3 regions of the Pseudoxanthomonas sp. 97-1-1 genome follow, and region 1 is predicted to be linked to each of the others. Evidence: riboswitches for the same ligand, from Rfam matches in the RefSeq annotation. Region 1 holds a riboswitch; each other region holds the start of a gene.

Region 1 (3,206 bases):
GACGAAGCGGCAAAGCCGGCAACGGAGCAGTCCATTGCCGGCCTTCCCTCGGGCGTACGACTCAGTCGCGCGCGCTGTAGCGCAGGCTCAGGCCGTACTCACGACCGGGCTGGTTGTACCAGGCGATCGTTTCGTACTGGCGGTCGAACACGTTGCTGGCGCGTGCCTGTAGCGACCACTCGTCCGTGATTGCGTACTCCAGGCGCAGGTCCAGCGTGCCGTAGCCGGCCAGTCGAACGCTGTTGGCAGCGTTGTCGTAGCGGTGGCTGGCGCCATTGGCGGTCAGGCCGACGCGGAAGCCGCCGAAGGCACGGTCCACATCCACGCGTGCCGTGTTGCGTGCGCGGCGCGCCAGCAGGTTGTCGTAGTTCAGGCCGGCGGTGTGGTTGCGCGGATCGACATGGCTCACCTGGGCGGCGATGTCGAAGCCGGCCAGCGTCATTGTGCCGGTCAGTTCGGCACCGCGGATGCGCGCTTCTTCGGTATTCGCCGGCAGCCAGTTGCTGTCAAGCGCAATGAGGTCGTCGATACGCGTCTCGTAGACGTTGAACGACCAGTTCCAGTTGTCGGCGTACTGCGCCAGGCCGATGTCCAGGGTCTTCGAACGTTCGGGCTCGAGGAACTCGTTGCCGGAGAACGGGTAGTACAGGTCGTTGAACGTGGGCGCCTTGAAACCGGTGCCGGCGGTGACGCTGAGCTTGAAGCCGCTGCCGAATCCGAGACCCCAGCCGAGGCTCCCGGTCACATGGTTGCCGAACTGGTCGTTGTCGTCGTTGCGCACGCTGGCTTGCACCTGCTGCGCGCCGAAGCGTCCCTGATACTCGACGAAGACGCCGGTGTTGTCGCGGCTTTCGATCGGCGTCAGGGCGCTGTCGGCAAAGGTCACCGTGCTGGTGACCTCGTCGCGCTGCCAGTCTGCGCCGGCGGTCAGCAGGTGCCGGTCAGCGAAGACGAAGTCGCCCTGCAGCGAGGCGGTGTCGCGCCGAGTGTCGAACGTGCTGACGAAGGTGCGTGTGCCGGCGGCGGCATCGGCGAAATGGTTGTCCGACTTGTCGGAGGCGCGGCCGACTTGCGCGGTGAGCGTGGTGGCGGCGGAAGGCTTCCACGTCAGCTTGCTGCCGAGCACTTGCTGCACGTTATCGGCCTCGTTGCCACCGAAGATGCTGCCATCGAACTCGTTGAAGGCATCGGCGTTCAATGCGTGGCCTTCCAGCGTCAGCGCATCGGTCAGCCTGTAGCCGCCGCGCACGTTGAGCGAGACGTTGCGGTAGCCGTCATCGTCTGGCTCGTCGGTGAAGCAGCCCTGGAAGACCGGAAAGCCGGCGCCACGACAGGCGTTGGTGCCGTCGGTTTCCTGGTACGCGGCATTGGCGCCGATCCAGCCACGTTCCCCGCCATAAGCGAAGCCGCCGCTGGCTTCGCGCAGATTGTTGCTGCCACCGCCGACACGCAGTTCGCGCGACAGGCCCTTGCCGCCGCGACGGGTGAAGATCTGGATCACGCCGCCGATCGCCTCCGAGCCGTACAGGCTGGAGCGTGGGCCACGCACGATCTCGATGCGCTCGATCTGATCCACCGGCAAGTCCTGGAACGACGCCAGTCCCGCGGTTGCCGAGCCGATGCGGATGCCGTCCACCAGTACCAGCACGTGGTCGGATTCGGTGCCGCGGATGTTGATCGTGCTCAGCTTGCCCAGGCCGCCCTGGTTGGTGAAGCCGATGCCGGCACGGCCCTTGAGCAGATCGATCAGCGAGCGCGACTGGCTGCGTTCGATGTCCGCGCGCGCGATGACCTGCACCGGCGCCAGGCTGTCGCGCACGGCCACATCGGTGCGGGTGCCGGTGACGACGACTTCGTCCAAGTCAGTGGCGTCCTGCGCCTGCGCCGCGAACGGCAGCGCCAATGCGACCGCGAGGGCCAGGTGGGAAAGGGGAAAACGGCTGTACATCGGATTCAACTCCATCGCGCGCCCCGCGCGCATTCTTCGGCGTGGAGTTGCGACGGGGAAGGGAGCGTTGCGGACAGCGCAGCAGACAGGCAGCGGCGCGGCACGCCGCGACGCCCTCCGCATCGCAACCAGTGGACTCCCAGGCCGGTCTCCGGGCTTGCGAACGAGTGCAGGGCACTCCACCTTGGCGCCTTCCCATGCAATGCACAGTGGCCGATGCCGCGGCTGTTGTTCGCCTACCGTTGCGGGGGCAGCGCCGGAATGCCGCGTATCGCGGGTCACCGGCTTCCCGTTTCAACCCGGGCGTGGAAGCCGCGGGTCACCTGAAAGCGCGCGCAGTATACGGGAAGCCCATGCGTTCCTGCCCGCACAGGTGCAGGAGGGGCTTCAGTCCCGATGCTCTTCTGGCAGCCCCCGACGCAGTGGCTGAAGAGCATCGGGGCTGAAGCCCTCCTGGAGGAATCAGTCGTCGCCGCCTGGCGAGTCGAACAGGTTGAGCGAAGGGCCCGTGTCTTCTTCGCGCTCGGTGTGCGTCGTGGTCACCGGGCCTGCTGCGGGTCGGCCGCGCGGCGGCGGCAGCAGGGCCGCCGCCGCGTCGTAGGCCACCAGCAATGCGCTGCGGCGATCCTCGGGCAGCTGCTGCCAGTGGCAGTCCAGCAGGGCGCCTTCCAGCGCATAGAGCAGGTTGAGGCTGGGCCGGAACCCCGCGCGCTTGACCCGTATGAAGGCTTCCACCGCGCCGACGCCCTCCAGGTCCTCCTGCGTGCGCAGGCCGACCTGGCGCAGCCAGGCGGCGGACTTGGGGCCGATGTTGCGCAGCTTGGTGCCTGTCATGTCAGCGAATCCACGAAGATGGCGGCGATGCGTTCCATGCCCGCCTGGTCGTCGGCATCGAAGCGCGCCAGGCGTGGGCTGTCCAGGTCGAGCACGCCGACCAGTTCGTCCCCTTTCACCAGCGGTACCACCAACTCCGAGCGTGAAGCGGAATCGCAGGCGATGTGGCCTGGGAAGGCCTCCACATCGTCCACGCGCTGGGTCTGGCGGGTGCGTGCGGCGGCTCCGCAGACCCCCTTGTCCAACGGGATCCGCACGCAGGCTGGTAAGCCTTGGAACGGGCCAACGACCAATTCCCGGCCATCGAAGAAGTAGAAGCCGGCCCAGTTGAAGTCCGGCAGGGCGTGGTAGAGCAGTGCGGCCAGGTTGGCGGCATTGGCGATCCGGTCCGGTTCGCCGGCCAGCAGGGCACGGGCCTGCGCGG
Region 2 (3,206 bases), on a different contig from region 1:
GGCAGCCACAGCGCGCGCTTCGGCGAGATCGAACAGCGCGGCCTGGCGCTGACGCCGGCCGGACGCGAACTCTACGACCGACTTCTGGCGCAGGTGCGCCAGGCAGGCGGTGCCGGCAATACCTCGGCGGACTATCCGCAGCGGCTGGCGGCCGCGTTCGCCGCGTTCCCGGACGACGAGGACACGTTGCGCCGTGAGGGCCTGGGCTACTTCCGCTACCGCCTGACCGATGCCGGCGCAGCACTGCCCGCCAGCGAGCGCGCAGCGATGACGCCTGACGCGCTGGTCGAGGCGGGCCACGCCGTGGTCGATCCCATCGTCTACGAAGACTTCCTCCCGGTCAGCGCGGCGGGCATCTTCCAGTCCAACCTGGGCGGCGGCGAACAACGCGCGTATGACGCGCACGCCAACCAGGAAGCGTTCGAGGCAGCACTGGGCAAGACGATCCACGACCCGTTCGCGCTGTACCAGCAGGCGCAAGACGCGTCGATCGCCGCGCTGAAGGCGTGATGCTCCTTCCCCTCTCCCTGCGTGAGCGGGGAGAGGGTGCCGAAAGCGGGTGAGGGGCGAACGAAGTCCGGACACCCAATGCGTCGGATCGCGACAGCGCTTTTGATGCCAAAGAGCTTCATGCACGAATCATCACCGCGCCTGCCCCTCATCCGCCCCCGTATCCAGTACGGGGCAGGCTCTTCGGGCACCTTCTCCCCGCCAGCGGGGAGAAGGATTCAACTCGTGAAACCCGCATCGCGTCGACATCGGCTGTTCCACACAACATTTGGTGTTGACGCCTCCATGCACCCCCACTATCTTGTGGCCGTCGGTTCCGGAGATGGCTAGTCTCCGGATGAAAAGGGAAGCCGGTGACGCCTCGCGCCACTCCGGCACTGCCCCGCAGCGGTAACTGGGAACGACCCCGCCACACAGCACTGAGGCCCACGCCTCGGGAAGCGGCGGACTAGGAGGAAGGCACCGCCTTCCAGGCCCATGAGTCCGAAGACCTGCCGACAGCCGCGCGTTGCACACCGCGCGGTGCCGGCCGCGGATTCTCCGGGGGGAGATGGCTGGCGAAGCAGGGCACCCGCAGTCCGACTGCGTGGTCTCGCCGCCTGCGACGCCGCTTCCCCACTGTGATTCCCCATCCGGCCTTCCGCTGCCCCGCGAGGGACGGGCCGCCGCGTGCACCACGCATGGAGGAATCTCGTGACCCAGATCGACACCGCCGTCGCCGACGCCGGCACCACCCCGTCCCAGAAGGACGCGTTTTCGCTGACCCCGCCGCCCACCGCCACCGCGATGAGCGTGACCAAGCGCAATGGCGGCCGCGAGCCGGTGGACCTCAACAAGATCGTGCGCGCGGTGCAGCGCAACTGCGAAGGCCTGCACGCCATCGACCCGATGCGCGTGGCCACCCGCACCATCTCCGGCCTGTACGACGGCGCCAGCACGCGCGAACTGGACGAACTGTCCATCCGCACCGCCGCGCTGCTGACCGGCGAGGAGCCCGAGTACAGCCGCCTGGCCGCGCGCCTGCTGGCCGGCTACATCGTGAAGGAAGTCACCGGCCAGGAGATCCACGCGTTCTCGCAATCGGTCACCCGCGGCCACGAGGTCGGCCTGATCAACGACCGCCTGCTGAACTTCGTGCAGACCAACGCGCGCAAACTCAACGACGCGCTGGATGCCTCGCTCGACCTGCACTTCGACTACTTCGGCCTGCGCACGCTGTACGACCGCTACCTGCTGCGCCATCCGCACACGCGCAAGGTCATTGAGACGCCGCAACAGTTCTTCCTGCGCATCGCCTGCGCGCTGAGCGAGGACGTGCCGGAAGCGCTGGCGCTGTACCGCCGCATGGGCAACCTGGACTACCTGCCCAGCTCGCCGACGCTGTTCAACAGCGGCACCACCCACGAACAGCTGTCCTCGTGCTTCCTGCTGGATTCGCCGCAGGACACGCTGGAGTCCATCTACGCCAAGTACGGCGACATCGCGCAGCTGAGCAAGTTCAGCGGCGGCATCGGCGTGAGCTACACCCGCGTGCGCTCGCGCGGCTCGCTGATCAAGTCCACCAACGGCCACAGCAACGGCATCGTGCCGTGGCTGAAGACGCTGGATTCCTCGGTCGCCGCGGTCAACCAGGGCGGCAAGCGCAAGGGCGCGGCCTGCGTGTACCTGGAAACCTGGCATGCCGACATCGAGGACTTCCTCGAGCTGCGAGACAACACCGGCGACGAAGCCCGCCGTACGCACAACCTCAACCTGGCCAACTGGGTGCCGGACCTCTTCATGAAGCGGGTGGAGGCCGACCAGGAATGGTCGCTGTTCGATCCGCGCGTGGTGCCGGAGTTGACCGACCTGTACGGCGCTGCATTCGAGCTGGCGTACACGCAGGCCGAGACGCAGGGCAAGGCGATGAAGACCATCTCCGCCCGCAAGCTCTACGGCCGCATGATGCGTACGCTGGCCGAGACCGGCAACGGCTGGATGACGTTCAAGGACAAGTGCAACGCCGCCAGCAACCAGACCCTGCGTGCCGGCAACGTGATCCACCTGTCCAACCTGTGCACCGAGATCCTCGAGGTCACGTCGGCCGAAGAAACCGCGGTATGCAACCTGGGCTCGATCAACCTCGCCCGCCACTTCGACGAAGACGGGTATTTCGATTTCGACAAGCTGGCCGAGACTGTGCGCCTGGCCGTGCGCCAGCTGGACCGCGTGATCGACCTGAATTTCTATCCGATCGAAACCGCGCGGCGCGGTAACCTGCGCTGGCGCCCGGTGGGCCTGGGCTGCATGGGCCTGCAGGATGTGTTCTTCAAACTGCGCCTGCCGTTCGACAGCGCCGAAGCGCGCGCGCTGTCGGCGAAAATCGCCGAGACCATCTACTTCCACGCACTCGAAACCTCGGTGGAACTGGCGCAGGAACGCGGCCGCCATCCTTCGTTCGCCGACACCCGCGCCGCCAACGGCGAACTGCAGTTCGATGCATGGAACGTGGTGCCCGAGAACGCAGAGCGCTGGGACGCGTTGCGCGCGCGCATCAAGGAGCACGGCCTGCGCAACTCGCTGCTGATCGCCATCGCGCCGACGGCGACGATCGCCTCGATCGCCGGCTGCTACGAATGCGTGGAGCCGCAGGTGTCCAACCTGTTCAAGCGCGAGACGCTGTCGGGCGATTTCCTGCAGGTCAACCGCTACCTGGT
Region 3 (3,206 bases), on a different contig from region 1:
CGCCTGCACGTCCGGCAGTGCATGCGCGGCGTCTTCGTAACGCCACGAGGACAGCGGCCTGCCCCAGCGACCGGCGATGACCTGCGCCGCACTCCACTGTTCGCGCAGCATCTGCGGCGGCATGCCGGGCTCTTCGTCCTCGACGGCGCGATGGCCATGGACCGAACGCGCGGCGAGGTCCGCGCTCCACGTGTAGCTGCTGTCGCGCATGCCGGCCGGACCGAACAGCAGGCGGTGCATGGACTCGTCCAGGCTCTCGCCGGTCAGCGTCTCCACCACCAGTTGCAGCCAGAAGATCGCCTCGCCCGAATAGTCGATGCGCGTGCCGGGCTTCACTACGGACACCAGTTTTTCGTTTGCCGGATCCTTGCGCCAGTTCGGCATGCCGGTGGAATGGCGCAGCACGTCGCGCGCGGTGACCAGGTCCACCCAGGGATGATCGGCCAGGTAGTCCATCCGCCGGTAACGCACCAGCGGCGCGTCGAGATCGATCACGCCCTGGTCCGCCAGTTGCAGCACCAGGTAGGCGAACACGGGCTTGCTGAGCGAGGCATCCTCGAACAGCGTGTCGTCCGCCACCGGCGTACGCGCCTGCGCATTCGATACCCCGAGGTTGCGTGACCACACCACCTCGCCGCGTTCCACCACCGCCAGGCCGATGGCCGGGACACGCAATGCCTGCATCAGGCGCGGCAGGTCGGCGAGGAAAGGATCGGGCGGGATCCAGCCGGCAGCATCGTCGCAGGCGGCGGCGCGGGTGACCTGCGGCCAGGTCGCGGCCGCCAGGGTCGACAGGGCGGCGGTCTTCAGCCAGCGGCGGCGCGGGAGGGATGGCAGGGAGGGATGATTCATGCGGGCCTGGTTGAAGATCGTGGCGTCATGGAGGTGGACGAACGAGCGACCGCAAACCCCGCCGCGAGATCGTCATGGCTGCACTTGACGTACCACCATGCCGGGGGTAATTTGCCCATCGCCAAGGTTTCCATCGCTTTATCCAGATATAGCGATGGAATTAAAAGGGAAGCCGGTGCGGCCTGTTCCATGGGCCTATTCCGGCGCTGCCCCGCAGCGGTATTTGGAAACGAACCTCGCCAACAGCACTGGTCCTCGCGGACCGGGAAGCGGCGGGAAGTAGGCCAGCGCACCCGCGCCCGTCCATGAGCCCGAAGACCTGCCCTGGCCGGAGGACACGACCGTCCTCCGACTGACCTGGAGCTTCCGAGGGGAGGTGGCCGGAGCCCGTGTCCGTGCGCGCCTGCCCGGATGCGTCCTCCTGCGCCCGACTTCGGCACTCCGGCTCGCCCGCGGGGGCGAAGGTCGCTGGCGTGGCGGGCCCTGGCCTGGCGCGCGGTTCCTTCGTTCCTCATCCGCTACCGCATGAGGACACGCACCATGACCACCGTTACCACCCTCGGCTTCCCGCGCATCGGCGTGAAGCGCGAACTGAAATCCGCCCTGGAAAGCTACTGGCGTGGCGAAAGCACCGCCGACGACCTCCAGCGCACCGCGCGCGACCTGCGCCATCGCCACTGGCAACTGCAGCGCGAGGCCGGCGCCGATGTCGTGCCGTGCAACGACTTCGCGCTGTACGACCACGTGCTGGACACCGCCTTCCTGTTCGATGCCATCCCGGATGCCTACCGCGCGCTGGCCGACGCCGATCCGCTGGCCGGCTATTTCGCACTCGCGCGCGGCGTGCAGGACGGCGGTGCCGACCTGCGCGCGCTGGAGATGACCAAATGGTTCGACACCAACTACCACTACCTGGTGCCGGAGCTGCACGCCGGCCAGACCTTCCGCCTGCGTGGCGACAAGCCGGTGGCGGAGTTCCTGGAAGCGCGCGCCGCCGGCCATGCCGCGCGGCCCGTGCTGCTGGGGCCGGTGAGTTTCCTGCTGTTGGCCAAGACGGTGGATGGCAGCGATCGTCTCGCGCTGCTGGAAGCATTGCTGCCGGTGTACGCGGCGCTGCTGGCCAGGCTGCACGACGCAGGGGCGGACTGGGTGCAGATCGACGAACCCTGCCTGGTGCTGGATCTGGATGATGCCGCGCGCGCCGCCTATGTGCAGGCCTATGCCACGCTGGCGAAAGGGGCGCGGCCGTCGCTGCTGCTGGCGACCTACTTCGGCCGCCTGGGCGACAACCTGCCGCTCGCGTGCGCGCTGCCGGTGGATGGCCTGCATGTCGACCTGGTGCGCGGCAAGGAGCAACTGGACGAGGTGTTGAAGCATCTGCCGAAAGGCCGCGTGCTGTCGGCGGGGCTGGTGGACGGCCGCAACATCTGGCGCACGAACCTGGACAACGCGTTGATCCTGGCGAAGTACGCGCAGGGCCATGTCGGCGACATCGCGTTGTGGTTGTCGCCGTCGTGTTCGCTGCTGCACGTGCCGGTCGACGTGGCCGGCGAGAAGGCGTTGCCTTCCGACCTCCGATCGTGGCTGGCCTTCGCGCGCCAGAAGATCGAAGAACTGCGCCTGTTGTCCGATGCCCTGCGCGATCCGCGCGCGGCGGAACCGGGCCTGGCCATCGCCCGCGACCGGATCGAATCGCGCCGGCATTCGGCGCGCGTGCATCGTCCCGCAGTGGCGGCGCGCCTGGCATCGACGGAGGTCGCCGACATCCATCGCGATTCGCCTTACCCGCAACGCCGTGCCGCGCAGGCGGCGCGCTTCGGATTGCCGGACTTCCCCACCACCACCATCGGCTCGTTCCCGCAGACGCACCAGGTGCGCGAAGCACGGGCCAGGCACAAGAGTGGCAGGCTGTCCGACGCGGACTACGACACCTTCCTGCGCGAGGAAACCGGGCGCTGCGTGCGCTTCCAGGAAGAGATCGGCATCGACGTGCTGGTGCATGGCGAGTTCGAGCGCAACGACATGGTGGAATACTTCGGCGAACAGCTGGAAGGCTTCGCCTTCACCCGCAACGGCTGGGTGCAGAGCTACGGCTCGCGCTGCGTGAAGCCGCCGGTGATCTACGGCGACGTACAGCGCCCGGCGCCGATGACGGTGCGCTGGTCGCAGTACGCGCAGTCGCTGACCGACCGGCCGATGAAGGGCATGCTGACCGGCCCGGTGACGGTGCTGCAGTGGTCCTTCGTCCGCGACGACCAGTCCCGCGCGCAGACCTGCCGGCAGATCGCGCTGGCGCTGCGCGACGAAGTGCTGGATCTGGAAGCGGCCGGCATCTGCGTCATCCAGATCGACGA

What was found. Region 1 has a riboswitch for cobalamin ahead of btuB (TonB-dependent vitamin B12 receptor). Riboswitches for the same ligand answer to the same signal wherever they lie in the genome.
Region 2: another riboswitch for cobalamin. It lies ahead of AC3DET_RS16665 (ribonucleoside-diphosphate reductase subunit alpha); the one in region 1 lies ahead of btuB (TonB-dependent vitamin B12 receptor).
Region 3: another riboswitch for cobalamin. It lies ahead of metE (5-methyltetrahydropteroyltriglutamate--homocysteine S-methyltransferase); the one in region 1 lies ahead of btuB (TonB-dependent vitamin B12 receptor).

Annotation. Positions count from the first base shown of each region.
Region 1 is NZ_JBYMTJ010000005.1:47,156-50,361, reverse strand. Features, by position in the region: gene btuB (TonB-dependent vitamin B12 receptor) at 62-1,948, opposite strand; cobalamin riboswitch at 2,074-2,290, opposite strand; gene AC3DET_RS18065 (TfoX/Sxy family protein) at 2,411-2,782, opposite strand; gene AC3DET_RS18060 (GAF domain-containing protein) at 2,779-3,206, opposite strand, start outside.
Region 2 is NZ_JBYMTJ010000004.1:302,938-306,143, forward strand. Features, by position in the region: gene hglS (2-oxoadipate dioxygenase/decarboxylase HglS) at 1-510, shown strand, start outside; cobalamin riboswitch at 805-1,023, shown strand; gene AC3DET_RS16665 (ribonucleoside-diphosphate reductase subunit alpha) at 1,297-3,206, shown strand, end outside.
Region 3 is NZ_JBYMTJ010000004.1:309,695-312,900, reverse strand. Features, by position in the region: gene AC3DET_RS16690 (serine hydrolase domain-containing protein) at 1-852, opposite strand, end outside; cobalamin riboswitch at 960-1,193, shown strand; gene metE (5-methyltetrahydropteroyltriglutamate--homocysteine S-methyltransferase) at 1,393-3,206, shown strand, end outside.